DNA from 2 places in the Paenibacillus sp. DRB1-1 genome. Region 2 is predicted to be linked to the other one. Evidence: riboswitches for the same ligand, from Rfam matches in the RefSeq annotation. Region 2 holds a riboswitch; the other holds the start of a gene.

The links. Region 2 has a riboswitch for ZMP and ZTP ahead of ACQW03_RS06745 (bifunctional 5,10-methylenetetrahydrofolate dehydrogenase/5,10-methenyltetrahydrofolate cyclohydrolase). Riboswitches for the same ligand answer to the same signal wherever they lie in the genome.
Region 1: it holds a riboswitch for ZMP and ZTP, as region 2 does, so the genes downstream of both, ACQW03_RS13580 (TIGR01440 family protein) here and ACQW03_RS06745 (bifunctional 5,10-methylenetetrahydrofolate dehydrogenase/5,10-methenyltetrahydrofolate cyclohydrolase) in region 2, are expected to answer to the same signal.

Annotation. Positions count from the first base shown of each region.
Region 1 is NZ_JBODQH010000001.1:3,050,375-3,058,547, forward strand. It holds gene ACQW03_RS13565 (L-threonylcarbamoyladenylate synthase) at 1-1,203, shown strand, start outside; gene ACQW03_RS13570 (manganese efflux pump MntP) at 1,346-1,906, shown strand; gene ACQW03_RS13575 (low molecular weight protein arginine phosphatase) at 2,011-2,595, shown strand; ZMP/ZTP riboswitch at 2,673-2,754, shown strand; gene ACQW03_RS13580 (TIGR01440 family protein) at 2,975-3,562, shown strand; gene glyA (serine hydroxymethyltransferase) at 3,683-4,933, shown strand; gene ACQW03_RS13590 (carbohydrate ABC transporter permease) at 5,082-5,990, shown strand; gene ACQW03_RS13595 (carbohydrate ABC transporter permease) at 5,990-6,826, shown strand; gene ACQW03_RS13600 (ABC transporter substrate-binding protein) at 6,842-8,107, shown strand.
Region 2 is NZ_JBODQH010000001.1:1,546,071-1,554,243, reverse strand. It holds gene ACQW03_RS06765 (NAD(P)H-dependent oxidoreductase) at 1-184, opposite strand, end outside; gene ACQW03_RS06760 (winged helix-turn-helix transcriptional regulator) at 328-720, shown strand; gene ACQW03_RS06755 (ABC transporter substrate-binding protein) at 915-1,907, shown strand; gene ACQW03_RS06750 (cyclodeaminase/cyclohydrolase family protein) at 2,126-2,761, opposite strand; gene ACQW03_RS06745 (bifunctional 5,10-methylenetetrahydrofolate dehydrogenase/5,10-methenyltetrahydrofolate cyclohydrolase) at 2,758-3,624, opposite strand; ZMP/ZTP riboswitch at 3,735-3,819, opposite strand; gene ACQW03_RS06740 (fatty acid desaturase) at 4,033-5,094, shown strand; gene ACQW03_RS06735 (histidine kinase) at 5,162-6,295, shown strand; gene ACQW03_RS06730 (response regulator transcription factor) at 6,292-6,891, shown strand; gene ACQW03_RS06725 (deoxynucleoside kinase) at 7,038-7,658, shown strand; gene ACQW03_RS06720 (deoxynucleoside kinase) at 7,658-8,173, shown strand, end outside.

The sequences.
Region 1 (8,173 bases), 1.5 Mb from region 2:
GTGCAAAAGGAAAAACCTGAGCAAAAGCTAGGTGAACAGGGAATTCGCGAGCTGAAGCAGGCATTGAAGTCTTCCCATACACAATGGTGGGATGTAAGATGTTTGGTTCCTGTGAGCAACACTGACGGGGATGTTTCTGATGAAATTTGGGATGAACAGACTCGGATCGCGGCGGAAAAGGGCATACGCGAGGCCGCCTTACTCCTCCAAGCTGGAGAGACGGTAGCCTTTCCTACGGAGACCGTGTACGGCCTGGGGGCCGATGCTCGTAGTACAAAAGCGGTGGAGGCGGTATTCACTGCCAAAGGGCGCCCCTCCGATAACCCGCTCATTGTACATATTTCTGATGTTGATCAATTAGAGGGTATGGTAGCAGAAATAAACGATACAGCCCGAGCGCTGATGAATATGTTCTGGCCGGGACCGTTGACTCTCGTATTGCCAGTGGTGCCGCAGGCACTGTCATCGCGTGTGACAGCCGGACTGGACACGGTTGGTGTGCGCATGCCGGATCATCCGATAGCGCTTCGTTTGATCGCTGAAGCGGGTTGTCCGCTGGCTGCGCCAAGCGCCAACCGGTCGGGAAGGCCCAGCCCCACCCTTGCACAGCATGTGCGGGAGGATCTGGAGGGCCGCATCGGCGGCATTTTAGACGGAGGTCCCACGGGGGTGGGGCTGGAGTCCACGGTGGTGCAGGCGGGTGACGACGGAACCGTCACCATTCTGCGTCCCGGCGGCGTGACGGCCGAGCAGCTCGCTGCGGTTGCTCGCGCTGTCGTGCTGGACCCGGCGTTGGCCGCTACGCCTGGGGAAGACGCGGACAGCCCGGCGCCGCGCTCGCCAGGCATGAAGTACACGCACTACGCGCCGCGAGGCCGCTTGAGCGTGGTACAAGGCCCGTCGTCCGTTGAGGTGACGGGCTGGATTCGCGCCGCGCTGGCGGAGGCTTCCGCGCGCGGGGAGCGCACGGCAGTGCTCGCGTTCGACGAGCATGCCGCCGGCTACGCCGGAGAGCGCGTCTACACGCTAGGCAAGCTGGAAGCGCTCCATGAGGCAGCGCAGCGCCTGTATGGCGTGCTGCGCTGCTGCGACGAGGACGGCGTCACCTACATTTTGTCGGAATCCTGTCCGCCGAAAGGATTGGGAGACGCCGTCATGAACCGCCTGCTTAAAGCGGCAGGTCACCGAATCGTCCGCTTGTAGCTTCTGTCGAATCAGAGCCTCTTATATTAAATTTTCCTCCTTCCTCGTCTCGGTATGGGGTACTTTCAGTGTATGCTTGTACTGATTTCCCCCTTGTCCGCATAACGTGTACAAGAACAGACGGATAATGGAGGGATGGAGTATGCTGGCAGCCTCTGCCCATGCCGGGCAGGTTGTAACGATTCTGATCATGGCGGTAGCGCTAGGAATGGATGCGTTATCGCTGGGCGTAGGGATCGGCATGAAGGGGATACGCCTGCGAGACGTGCTGCGCATCAGTACTGTTATTGGCTTTTTTCACATTCTGATGCCATTGCTGGGAATGTTCACAGGCCATTATATGAGTTCTTTATTAGGTCATGTGACGGCCTACTTCGCAGGGGGTCTACTCATCCTTTTGGGCGGGCATATGGTGTATAATTCCTTTAAAGGGGACGGCGTACAGGTGTTGGATCATCGTTCGCCTTTAGGCCTTTTGCTGTTTGCACTTGGGGTGAGCGTTGACTCATTTTCTGTAGGGGTGTCACTGGGTATGTTCCAGAGTGATCTGGTGCTGTCCGTTCTGGCGTTTGGTTTTTGCGGGGGAGCAATGGCGATGTTGGGCTTGTTGCTGGGTCGCAAGGTCAGCCGCAATCTAGGAGATTATGGAGAAGCAGTGGGCGGTGCCATTTTGCTGGCATTCGGCTTTATGTTTATGTTTTGATTTTAGCGTAGACAGTGTAAAATAAATGCAGGATTATAGTAAGGGATTAGAATTATAGTAATCCTCTGTTTATATATTTTTTTAACATACGGGGGGTGAAAACGTTGAAGAATATCTTATTCGTATGCACAGGGAATACCTGTCGCAGTCCAATGGCTGAAGGGATGCTGCGTAAGTTGGCTGCTGAGCATGGGCTAGAACTGGAAGTGCGTTCTGCGGGAGTAGCCGCGATGGAAGGCACGCCGATATCCCGACATGCAGAGGCGGTTCTACGTGATCATGATATATCCGACCAGATCACTTCCACCCCTTTGAGCGACGAGCTTGCCGGGTGGGCGCATCTGATCTTAACCTTGACGCAAGGACATAAACAGCACGTAATTCAGCGCTTTCCCCAAACGGCGGGCAAAGTATTTACGCTTAAGGAATATGTGGAGAACCGGGATGCGGTGTTGAATGATGTACAGGAGTTGGACGGTTTATATGCTTCACAGCAGTTGATGGCTTCACTCGGACAAGAGCTATCGGCGCAGGAGCGTGAACGAATGATTGAATTACACCAACGGATTCCGGGCTTTGATATTTCTGATCCGTTTGGCGGTTCGCGGGAAGATTACGATGTCACAGCTGCGGAAATCCGTACGGCGCTGCATAAGCTGCTGGACAAGCTAAAGGCTTCTTCCGAATAAAATTGGTATTACTCATCTGTTTGTACGGAATCTGTTGATTTTCGGCGGTTAATCCGTTAAGATAAGGTGGAAAAATGAGAATCCGATGTGACTGGCGACAAAAGTGGGATTAACCACGATGGAGCATCGGATATACGGCCGGTCGCCTGGGCAAAAGAGCAATTCCACATAGGTGTGGACTGCTCTTTTTTTCATATACAAGTTATGCCAGATTTTTAGCTGAGGGTTGATTCCATTAAAGGTTCTTCCATTTTTTCTGCTCGAAATCTGAAACATCGGCTATAATATAGTCAGATTGTGATCAGGAGAGAGTGTGTTGAACTTGGGGCATGAGACCGTGCCTAGTCTCTGAGAGGCTGTTCAACCAAAGGAGGTTCCAATGGTGGAACAATTAGATCATGAGATTCCGCTGGAAGCACAGACCACTTCTGTCGTGCGGGAAATCGCAGAAGCAGCCAGTCTCAAGGCTGGTCGCCTGCTGGTTATTGGCGTTAGCACAAGTGAAGTGGCTGGAAGTCGGATTGGTACGGCGGGAGCGCTCGATGTGGCTCAGCAACTGTTGTCTGGAGTAGAGTCCGTTCGCAGGGAGTATGGCTTTGATGTGGCGTTTCAATGCTGTGAGCATTTGAATCGAGCGCTGGTCGTTGAACGGGCTGTGCTGGAGCGATGGGGACTGATGGAGGTTGCAGCTGTTCCTGTTCGTACAGCAGGAGGCTCTATGGCTACCGTCGCCTATCGTTCTATGATCGACGCGTGTTTGGCGGCGAACGTGCAGGCTCATGCCGGGATAGACATCGGCGAAACGCTGATTGGCATGCATCTGCGCCCCATTGCCGTTCCGTTTCGCCCAAGCCTTCGCTGGATTGGCGAAGCACGTGTGACAGCAGCGTTCACCCGTCCTCCACTTATTGGCGGACAACGGGCGGTGTACAGTCTGGAGCAAGAAGTCGGCGGAAACTGCGATTAGCATTTGGCAAGGCGGCATGTTTGTACTAATCTTTTTTGCATTGATGATGAGGTACCCAACAGAGGAGCAGGCGTTTGCTTGTATACCCAACAATTGACTATGGAGAGGGAGTAATCAATCATGATGGAACACCTGCGTAAAAGTGACCCGGCAGTGATGGAAGCAATGGGACTTGAACTGAAACGGCAACGCCACAATATCGAGCTAATCGCATCCGAGAACATTGTCAGTGAAGCAGTAATGGAAGCCATGGGCTCCGTGCTGACGAATAAATATGCTGAAGGTTATCCGAACAAGCGCTACTATGGTGGCTGTGAGCATGTAGATATCGTTGAAGACATCGCACGTGACCGCGCGAAAGAACTGTTCGGCGCCGAGCATGCTAACGTGCAGCCTCACTCTGGAGCACAAGCCAATATGGCGGTGTATCTGGCAGCTCTCAAACCTGGAGATACTGTACTGGGTATGAATCTGGCGCATGGTGGTCATTTAACACACGGAAGTCCGGTAAACGCCTCCGGCTTGTTGTATAACTTTGCTGCCTATGGTGTGCGCGAAGACAACTTCCGCATCGACTACGATGAAGTGCGCAAGGCAGCCTTTAAGCACCGCCCTCGTCTGATTGTAGCTGGCGCGAGTGCATATCCGCGTACTATTGATTTTGAAGCTTTTGCTTCCATTGCCAATGATGTAGGTGCTTTGTTCATGGTGGATATGGCACATATCGCAGGTCTTGTGGCAGCGGGAATTCACCCAAGTCCAGTTCCGCATGCCCAATTTGTAACAACAACGACACACAAAACGCTACGTGGTCCGCGTGGGGGTCTGATTCTGACTCGTAAAGCATGGGCGCAAGCGATTGATAAAGCTATTTTCCCTGGTACTCAAGGGGGGCCACTGATGCATGTGATCGCGTCCAAAGCGGTTGCTTTGGGTGAAGCGCTCCAGCCATCGTTCAAAACCTATGCGCAAAACGTAGTTCGCAACGCACAGGTGCTGGCTGAAACACTGCTGGCTGAGGGGATTAACATTGTATCTGGTGGTACGGATAACCATCTGATGCTGTTGGATACGCGCAATTTGAATATCACAGGTAAAGAAGCGGAGCATGTATTGGATTCCGTGGGCATCACAGTCAATAAAAACGCGATTCCTTTTGACCCGACCAGTCCATTCGTAACAAGCGGAATTCGTATTGGTACACCTGCTGCAACATCTCGTGGTATGGATGAAGAGGCTATGGTCAAAATCGGTAAAATCATTGCCGAAACCCTTAAAAACCCGAAAGATGATACTGTATTGTCCAAAGCAAGCCAAGCGGTTGGCGAGTTGACAGATAAGTTCCCAATTTATCCAGGAACTCAATACTAATTCATCGACATTCATAATCTTTATGTTATAGGCTGTTTTCCTTCCTTAAGCCGGAGGAGAACAGCCTTTTTTTGCTTCCGAACGACTCGAAACTTACATTTTTGGGTAATAAGCGATTACAGTAAGGGTTTATGGCGCGCGTTCCTTCATGATCTACGACAAAGGAGTGATTGCATTGAGTCAAAGAAAATCCGCGCAATTATTGCAGCAAATCGTATTTGTAGGACCGATGGCGTTGTTTTTCGTCTTGATTATGGTCATTCCGTTCCTGCTGGGGTTGTATTATTCCATGACGAACTGGGATGGAGTATCTGAAAATATTCGATGGCTCGGGCTAGGGAATTACGTTCATATTTTTAGGGATGATCCAGATTTCCGTAATGCGTTCTGGTTTACGGTCCGGTTTACCGTATGTGGTGTCATTCTGACGAACCTGATTGGTTTTTTCCTAGCCTATGCACTTACCAAACCGTTGCGTACCCGTAATGCACTGCGAACTGTATTTTTTATGCCCAATATGATTGGCGGCTTGCTGCTCGGCTTTATTTGGCAATTTATATTTGTACGGGGCTTTTCTGCAGTAGGGGAGGCAACAGGGCTTTCCTTTTTTAAACTGCCGTGGCTGGGTGATGGGCCAACTGCTTTTTGGGGAACTGTCATAGTGTTTGTGTGGCAATATGCAGGTTATCTCATGGTTATTTACATATCCTCGTTAAATAATGTCCCGCATGCCCTTATTGAATCGGCCCAAATCGACGGTGCGAGCCGAAGACAGATTTTGCGTCATATCGTAGTGCCACTTATTATGCCAGCGGTGACTGTCTGCTTGTTCCTGGCGATATCCTGGTCCTTTAAAGTATTTGAGTTGAATTTGGCTCTCACGAAGGGGGGACCTTTCAAGTCGACAGAGTCTGTAGCGTTGGACATATATAATGAAGCGTTTACAAATAATCGACTTGGATTAGGGACTGCCAAAGCTATGATTTTCTTTGTGGTCGTTGCGATCATTACCAGCATTCAGGTGCGTCTCACGAAGAAAAAGGAGGTCGAAATGTAATGGGAAAAACGTCAAACTATCGCTTGGGCACATGGGTTGCTGAAATATTGCTTATTGTGATCGGGTTAATCTTTCTGGTTCCGTTCTATTTTTTGCTCGTAAACTCCGTTAAATCCTTTGGCGACATTTTGGCCCATTCCGCTTCGTGGCCGACAACCTTCCGTTTTGAAAACTATGCTAATGCCTGGAATAAAATAAACTTTCCCACAGCACTGGGGAATTCACTGATTGTCACGATCGTCTGTAATGCGCTTTTGCTTCTAATCAGCTCGATGGCCGCTTACCAGATGGTTCGGCATGACACTCTTTTTAATCGGTTCCTATTCGGTTTGCTTGTGGCTGCGATGGTAGTTCCCTTTCAATCGATTATGTTGCCGCTTATGGAAGTGTCCAACGTATTGAGCTTGAACAACAGTATACCAGGACTGATCTTATGTTATCTGGGTTTTGGAGCGCCTTTATCCGTTTTTCTTTTTCATGGCTTTATTAAAACGGTACCTATTGAGATCGAGCAGGCAGCAAGGGTGGACGGTTCATCCCGGTACGGGGTGTTCTTTCGCATCGTTTGTCCACTGCTGCTGCCTATGTTCGTAACTGTACTTATTTTGAATACCTTATGGATCTGGAATGACTACCTATTGCCTTCGCTCATTTTGAATGATCCTGAGCTGCGCACCATTCCGATTGCAACCTATATGTTGTTTGGTCAGTACACCAAGCAATGGGACTTGGCGTTGCCAGCACTGGTGTTGGGGATCACGCCAGTTGTTGTGTTTTTTCTGGTGATGCAAAAATACATCGTTTCTGGCATTGCAGCCGGTGCGGTCAAAGGCTGAAGGGAGGGATAACCGATGAAAAAAACAGCGTTACTTGTCATCTCCTTGATGGTGCTGCTCGCATGTACACTTGCAGGTTGTGGAAATACGAAGGCTAAACAGAGTGAGACGAAAACAATACACATTTATCAATTCAAAGTAGAGATTTCGGAACCGCTAAATAAGCTGAAGGCAGAATATGAAAAAACGCACCCAGGCATCAAGCTGGATATCCAATCTGTCGGTGGTGGTACGGACTATGGTGCTTCGTTGAAGGCTAAATTTGCATCAGGCGATCAGCCGGACATTTTTACAAATGAGGGCTACCAGGATCGCGATACGTGGTTGGAGTACTTGGAGGATTTGTCGGATCAGCCATGGGTGAAGGATCTGGACGATTTCGCTCGTAAGCCGATGACGGTTAACGGTAAGATTTATGGACAGCCTATGAACCTAGAAGGATTTGGTTTTGTTTATAACAAGGATTTGTTCAAAAAAGCGGGCATAATCAAACTACCTCAGACGATAGATGAACTGGAGGAAGCAGCTAAGCGACTGAAAGCGGCAGGGATTATACCTTTTGCTAACGGGTATGCGGAATGGTGGGTTCTGGGGAACCATTTTATCAATATCCCGTTTGCCAGACAGCCGAACCCGGAAAGTTATGTTACGGATTTAAACAAAGGAACGGCTCGCATCCCCGGTAACCCCGTGTTCCATCAGTGGGTGAAGTTGCTTGACCTAACTATAAAATATGGGAACCGCAATCCGCTCACGACGGATTACAATACACAAGTGACACTGTTTTCGACAGGTAAGGCTGCTATGATGCATCAGGGGAACTGGACGCAACCACAAATGGATGGAATTAACCCTAACTTGAATTTGGGTATTCTGCCTGCGCCTATAGACAATGATCCCTCCACAGGAGGTAGACTTGCTGTGGGAGTAGCCTCGAACTGGGTGGTCAACAAAAATTCGCCTGTGAAGCAGGAGGCAAAAGAATTCCTCAATTGGTTGGTCACATCAGAAACAGGCAAGCATTATATCACCAAGGAATTTAAGTTTGTTCCCGCCTTCAAAAGTATCACGTCCAGTGACGAGACGACAGGCGATCTAGGTGCAGAGATATCTCGGCACGTGAGGGAAGGAAAGATATGGAGCTGGAACTTCCAACGCTTCCCGAAGGGACTGAATCAGGATTTAAGCAGTAGTATGCAAGCCTATATCGCAGGGGTGATCACGAAGGATGAAATGCTTCAGCAATTTCAGGAAGCATGGGACAATTTGAAGTATAGATAAAAGAATGATGCAAGAGGATGCAAAGGCTATAGCTCGGGCAGGAAGCTTAAAGTCCACTGGCTTTGA
Region 2 (8,173 bases):
TACTCTGAACGACAACAAATTTCCAGGGTTCAAAGCCAAACGAACTCGGGGATAAACGGCCTGTTTCAAGAATAAAGTCGAAGTCAGAATCGCTAATTTTCTTATGGCTATCAAATTCCTTCGTTGCATGTCTGAACTCGTATGCAGATAAGATTTGATCTTTAGTAGTAGTTAAGGTTTCCATCGTTATTCCACTCCTTATGGATGTGATTAAAATTGACGCTTACCAAGTGACATGCTTAATATTAGAATATACATGATCGTTTTTGAAGTACGCACATTAATGTGCTGTAGTATATAAAATGATACCAAGGAGGAGAAAAGCCTATGCGCAATCGGAAAGGCGGCTTTGGGGAATGTACCGCTGGAAATGATCAGGCGTGTCCAGTTGAGTTCACGCTGGACGTGATTGGGGGCAAATGGAAAGGGATTATTTTATATCATCTTATGTATGGGACTAAGCGATTTAGTGATTTTCGGCGGATCTGTCCGGGAATTACTCAACGTATGCTGACACTCCAATTGCGTGAGCTGGAAGAGGACGGAGTCGTTCACCGTGAAGTCTACCAACAGGTTCCTCCTAAGGTCGAATACTCTCTAACTGAATTTGGAAAAACGCTGATCCCGATTATTAACCTGATGAAGGATTGGGGAGAAGAATATAAAACAAAACAGCGACCACCAGAAAGCAGCCTTCAGCAACCTAGCCCCAATGTGTAGGTTTTTGAGACGGCTCCACGAAAAAAGACCTGGCCATCATTTTGGCAGGTCTTTTCATTTTTAAAGTGAAATGATGCAAAGTTCGTTTTTCAGTTGACAGTAAGGACGACGCTTGATATATTTCTTACGATATTGATAATCATTATCATGTGTATCGGGAAGATCATCTTCACAATATATAGGGGGCTAATCAGTTGAAAAGAAAATCGTATTTTATGATGACAGCTATGTTACTTGTATTGTCTGTATTCATCAGCGCTTGCGGCGGAAATAACAATGGAAGTAATCCGGCTTCATCTTCAGGAGATAAGCAAGAGTCGGCTACTACTGGAGAGACTAGAAGCTTTAAAACGGTTAAAGGGGATATTCAAATTCCTGCTAAGCCCCAGCGCATTGTAACGGATTTTTACGGCGGAGAATTGCTGTCCGTGGGTGCTAACGTGGTGGGTGTGGAGCCGACTGCGTTTCAAAATCCTTTTCTGACCGATTTGCTGAAGGAAAAAGGAACCAAAGAGGTGGGTGATCCGACCAATTTGGAAAAGACGCTGGAACTCAAACCCGATCTGATCGTGGTTATGAAGGATACGAATTATGAGGCTCTTTCAAAAATCGCACCTACCCTGTACATTCCGTACGGTACGACGACTAATATCTATGATACGGTCAAGCTGTTCGGCGATATCACCGGGGAAAAGGAGAAGGCTGAGCAATTTATTGCTGCATTTGATAAAAAGGCCGCTGAAGGTCGCGCACGTCTTAAAGGTGTGATTGACGAAAAGGCGACTTTCGGTCTGTATGAGCTGACGGACAAAAACGCACTTTGGATCTTTGGCGACAATGCGGGGCGGGGCGGTCAAGCTGTGTACAATGCGCTCAAACTGAACATGCCAAAGAAAACAGCTAACTCCAAGGAACAAACGGTGCAGCTTTCGATGGAGGTATTGCCACAGTATGACGCAGATTATATGTTCCTGACTACGTATGACCCGGAGAAAAAGGGTGACGCGCTCAAGCAACTGAAATCGTCCGCTGTGTGGGGGAATCTTCCTGCGGTAAAGAACAATAGAGTGTTCTTTAACGATTTTGATACATATTATCGCTATGATCCAATCGCTATTACCGGGCAAATTGATATGATCGTAGATATGCTGGTCGAAAGAGAAAAAGAGAATAAAGCTAAACAATAGGTGTGAGATTCTGCGTTGTGACGAATTGTCCAAAACAGATAGGAATTCGTATAATATACGCAGTATCTAGCAATAAAAACCAGTCCAACATGAATCATGTTTGGACTGGTTTTTTATTTACTATTTCGTCGTAATTTCGATAGTATCTTCTTTTTGTATCCAATCAGTTATTTTTTGAAGAAATGTTTTGGAACAGGTTAAACACGGTTATGAGCAGACTAATTCGCTATTCGACTGCGCACCATCAACAAGGTTTGGTCTTTGATTTGTCCGATTTCACGGATGAGTGCGGCTGTCTTGGTCTCATAGGAGTATTTGACGTCCAAGTCTTTCAGCGAAGCAAGGTTAATGTCGACGGTAAGCAGGGCAGATTGAGCTGCTGCTTCGAACAGGATCGCGCCGATGCCAAGATCCGAAATCACATTTTTATTGGACATTTCCACAATGTTATAGGCTTGCGATAATCCGTCCCGGCATACTTCCAGCAGACGCATGGGTACCTCAATGGCAGCGATCACCGCTGTCTGTAAGGAATGGGTACGATAGCGCTTTTCTTCGTCTGTTTCCTTGGGCAAGCGCAGTGCGGTCATGTACTGTTCAAAGGATTGGATGTCTGCGACCATTAGTTCCTCACAATGTGTAGACAATCTTTCCATGCTACTAATGACATCCGTGATTTGTTCATGGATGTGCGCATATTTTTCTCCTTGTGAAAGGTTGGCGGTCATGGAGGTCATAGCCGCGCCTAGTGCCGCAGCCAATGCGGATACACTTCCTCCGCCGGGGGTAGGCGCTGCACTTGCAGCCTCTTTCAGAAAATGTCCGATGGAATTGTTCCACGACAGTTCACTCATGAATAGACCACCTCTCTGGAGTAGTGTTGCAGATGTATCGCTTTGAGCAGATTTTTGTACAAAATCGCAGTCGTTAAGGTGCCAACACCGCCGGGAACCGGAGAAATGGCATGTACCTTTTCACCCACGTTTGAAGCAGCGTCACCCACGATTTTTCCTTCCAGCGTCTCGTTAATTCCTGCATCCACGAGAATCAGACCAGGATGGACCATATCCTGCGTAATCACATCAGGGCATCCGACTGCAACGAAGGCAATGTCTGCATGGCTCAGATGCTCTGCAATATCACGCGTACCTGCATGACAGGCGGTAACGGTGGCATTTTCTCTTTGCAACATGTGGAAAAGGGGAAGTCCCACTGTCTGCCCGATGCCCACGAGAGTGACATTTTTGCCTGCCAAGGTGTGACCGTAATGCTTGAGCAGCTCGATACAGGCTTGAGGTGTTGCGGGATATAGTCCGGCGTCACCTGTTACGGTAGCCAGCTTGTTATCAGGTGTTATTCCATCAATATCCTTGTAGGGGGCGATGGATTGTTTAATAACGGAGGCAGAAAGATGTTGGGGAAGCGGCAGTTCCAGCATAATGCCATGTACATGGGATGCATCGTTCAGTCTGCCGATCAGGTGCAGTAGCTCGGCTTCGCTAACATGACGATCAAAAGTATGGAGATGAAATGAGATGCCCAGCTTCTCCGCTATTTTTTGCTTGGTCCGTGCATAGTATGCAGATGCCGGATCGCCTTCTACCAATAGGGCCGCCAGATGGGGACGGTGTCCTTGCTGCTTCATTTTTTCTACCTGTGAACGGATCGTTGCATATACTTGCTCAGCTGCTTCTTTGGATTTCATGATTATAGCCATCGTCCGAGCCTCCTCTGAATTTATCGCATGATTTATCAACAGGGTGTCATGGTCTTAAAACGAAAAAAAGTATTTGCACAAGGTCGTCAAGACAGACGAATCCTCTGCAAATACTTCTCCCAGGCGAACGGTACGCTTTTTTTGTATGCTCCCTCGTGGTTCATTCCACTGACTTCGCCAGTCACATACAGCGTTATTATGTCTTATATTTTAACAAATAATCATCAGAAAAGAAACCCGCGAACATTTGGAAAACGGGTTGTGTTACTTGTCTATATGACAGATGTCATATACCCGAGCTGACGTTTATGACTACAGCGCCTAGAGGCTTTACCTTATACTGAGATTAGATCAACATGTACGCCTAACAGGATCAAGGTATAGGCGTCATTTTAAAGGAGGATCTTAATGAGTATGACACAACTCCCATTAGCCCAATTGAAAAAAAATATGGCTCCCTATGAGAAAATAAACACAAAATCCAGCGTTCTGCAACTCATCAATACCTTGGGTCCACTGATCCTATTGTGGTATGCTGCTTATCTTAGTCTGTCGGTTTCGTACTGGCTCACACTTCCAATTGCCATTGTTGCATCGGGGTTTGTGGTACGGACGTTTATTATTTTTCATGATTGTGGTCATCAATCCTTCTTCAAAAGCCGCAAGCTGAACGACATTGTGGGAACGATTACAGGCATTATTACGCTCTGTCCTTATCACCAATGGAAAAATAGTCACGCGATCCACCATGCAACCAGCAGTAATCTGGATAAAAGAGGCACAGGTGACATGTGGGTGCTTACAGTAGAAGAGTACACAGAGGCTTCCACATGGACACGGTTGGCCTATCGCATATATCGAAATCCTTGGGTTATGTTCGGACTAGGTCCGATCTATACTTTTTTGATTTCCTACCGGTTTAATATCAAGACAGCCAAACGCAAGGAAAAAATGAACACCTATGTGACGAATATATCCATCGTTGTATTGTACGCACTGTTGTCATGGGCTATTGGATGGCAGGCCTTCCTTCTCGTACAGGCACCTATCTTTTTTGTATCTGGTATGTTGGGAATCTGGCTGTTCTATGTACAACACCAATTTGAGGATTCGTATTTTGAGCATGATGAAGAGTGGAGTTATATTAATGCAGCCGTAGAAGGCAGTTCTTACTACAAGCTTCCTAAAGTATTGCAATGGATTACGGGCAATATCGGATTTCATCACGTTCATCACTTGAGTCCTAAAGTGCCAAATTATAATTTGGAAAAAGCGCATGAAGCGACACCGTTACTTCAAAAGGCAACCACGATCACAGTGAGTAGCAGTCTGCAATCTTTGAAGTTCCGACTTTGGGATGAAAATACGAAAACCTTTTTGACCTTTAAACAAGTGAAGCCGCTCCTCAGCAAACGTGTTGCAGTTACGAAACCCATCCCTACACCTGTTGTAAGCACAGAAAGAAAATAACTTTGTACAAAACTTGGTATGATAAGATAAGGGATATAAGTCATGTGAAGTAGAAGAGGGTGGCAGGATGCAAAAATGGTATCAGATTTTCCAAAGAAATACAGGGATTAGCCCTTATGTGTGGGTCGTCTTTTATATCCTGCCCTTTTACTACTTTAGCTCTTCATCTACAAGTCATATTATTCTGGGTACTGCTATTATTTTGGTATTCTTTGCATGTTATGTATTGGCTTTTGTCTCAAAAGGCTGGCTCATATACTTTTGGACCAGTGTACAGATTGCCATATCGATTACCATGACACTGCTGTTTAGCTATATGTATTTTTCCATATTTATCGCCTATTTGATCGGTAATATTAAAAGTAAGGCTGCATTTACGACGCTGTATATAATTTTAATGGTTATTACGATTGGATTGATCAATTACGGTTTTGTATCTCAGAATCCCGTCTTTATTAAACAGATTCCTTTTATCCTGCTCAATCTGATCGGTGTGATTCTCCTTCCGATTACGAATTTTAATCGCAACAAAAGCGATCGGCTCCAGGTCCAATTAGAGGATGCCAATAAGAAAATATCGGAATTGATTAAGCTGGAGGAACGGCAAAGAATTGCGCGTGATCTGCACGATACCTTAGGTCAGAAGCTGTCACTCATCGGGTTGAAGAGCGATTTGGCGGGCAAACTGATGGATCAGTACCCGGAGCGGGCTCATGCTGAAATTAACGATGTTCGTCTCACGGCGAGAAGCGCGTTAAAAGAGGTGCGGGAAATGGTTACTCAAATGCGCGGTATGCGACTAGAGGATGAGCTGTTACGTATTCGGCAGATCTTAAAGGCTGCTCACATTGAATTGACCTTGGAGGGCGACCCGAAGCTGGAGCATACATCATTAATGAATGAAAATGTACTTAGTATGTGTATGAAGGAAGCAGTGACAAATGTGGTTAAGCACAGTGGAGCCACCGCTTGTTCCATCACTATTGAGCCGTCTCGTAAGGAATTAACCCTTCGGATTCAGGATAATGGAGTCGGTGCTACGGGGGAAAATGGGGCCTTTCGGGGAAATGGCCTGAAAGGAATGAAGGAAAGGCTCGAATTCGTGAACGGATGTATGGAGCTGCGTTCAGATCAGGGAACGACCTTGGTCATTAAAGTGCCCAATATCACTGAAAAGCCGAATGAGGAGGTGGGGCCATGATTCGAATTGTTATCGCGGAGGACCAGCGTATGCTGCTGGGTGCTCTAGCCTCCCTGCTAGACTTGGAAGAGGACATGAAAGTAGTCGGAAAAGCAAGCAACGGGGAAGAAGCTATAGAACTGGTGAAGCTGCACCAGCCAGATATATGCATTATGGACATCGAAATGCCGATTAAGAGCGGATTGGATGCGGCTGAGGAACTCAAAGCCTTGAACTGCAAGGTACTGATTTTAACTACGTTTGCTCGCCCCGGGTATTTTGAACGAGCGATCAAGGCGGGGACACACGGTTATTTGCTCAAGGACAGTCCTAGTGAAGAGCTGGCTTCCTCCATTCGAAGTATTATGGCAGGTCGACGTATTTACGCTCCAGAACTAGTCGATGATGCTTATGCCGAAGTCAACCCGCTAACAGAGCGTGAAAAGACCGTTTTAGCGCTCATCGCTGACGGAAAGAATACAAAAGAGATTGCTGGTGAACTGTATTTAACGACAGGGACGGTGCGCAATTATATTTCAGTCATTCTCGATAAGCTGGGTGTCAGTAACCGGATCGAGGCAATTACACGTTTTAATGAAAAAGGTTGGTTTAAATGAGAAACAGGGACGCTATGAAGCAAAATGTAGCGCTCTGTTTTTTTTGTTTTATCCATAGATTTGGTATGCCTTTAGCGTACTACCTTGTGATACAATAGGATAGTTGTCCACAGGATGGACTGGAGTACAAGGAGGAGCAGAACTGCATGAAACAAGCCCCATTTATAGCCGTTGAAGGGCCAATCGGAGCAGGTAAAACGACGTTAGCTTCGATGCTTTCAACCGAGCTACATTTACCGATAATCAAAGAGATTGTCGAGGAGAACCCATTTCTCGATAAATTTTATCAAAATATAGATGAGTGGAGTTTTCAGCTGGAAATGTTCTTTCTCTGCAATCGGTATAAGCAGTTGGAGGATACTGGTCTGCAATATATCGAGAAAGCTCAGCCCGTTATTTCTGATTACCATATCTACAAGAACTTAATTTTTGCTGAACGTACGCTTAAGGGTGTGAAGCTCGAAAAATATCGTCAAATCTATCATCTGCTCACAGATGATATGCCTAAGCCGGACATTATCATTTATATTAAAGCAGATTTGGATACCTTGCTTGGGAGAATTCGCAAGCGTGCACGCTCTTTTGAACAGGAGATGGACCCCGCCTATCTGGAGCAATTGATAATAGATTATGATAAAGGCATTCAGTTTCTCGCTGAACAGTCCCCTTCCCCTCGTATATTGACCGTGAACGGGAATGAAATTGATTTTGTAGAAAATCAGGCACAATTTAAACAAATTGTTTCCGATGTAAAGGAGCTTATATAGTGAATAATTACAATATTCCTGCGAATGCCCTGATTACGGTAGCGGGTACAGTGGGTGTAGGTAAATCCACGCTGACTGGTGCTTTGGCCGGACGCCTTGGTTTTAAAACCTCTTTGGAGCAGGTCGATCATAATCCCTATCTGGAGAAATTTTATCACGATTTCGAAAGATGGAGCTTTCATTTGCAAATTTATTTTCTCGCGGAACGCTTCAAGGAACAAAAGAATATTTTCTTGTCTGGTGGAGGTTTTGTGCAGGATCGTTCTATTTATGAGGACACAGGCATTTTTGCGAAAATGCATGCCGATCAGGGAACGATGAACCCTACCGATTATGAAACGTATACTAGCCTGTTTGAGGCGATGGTGATGACACCGTTTTTCCCGCACCCTGATGTGTTGATCTATTTGGAAGGCAGCTTGCCCTCCATACTGAGTCGGATTGAGGAGCGCGGTCGCGAGATGGAGATCCAGACCGAGCGTTCTTATTGGGAGCAAATGCATCGCAGATATTCC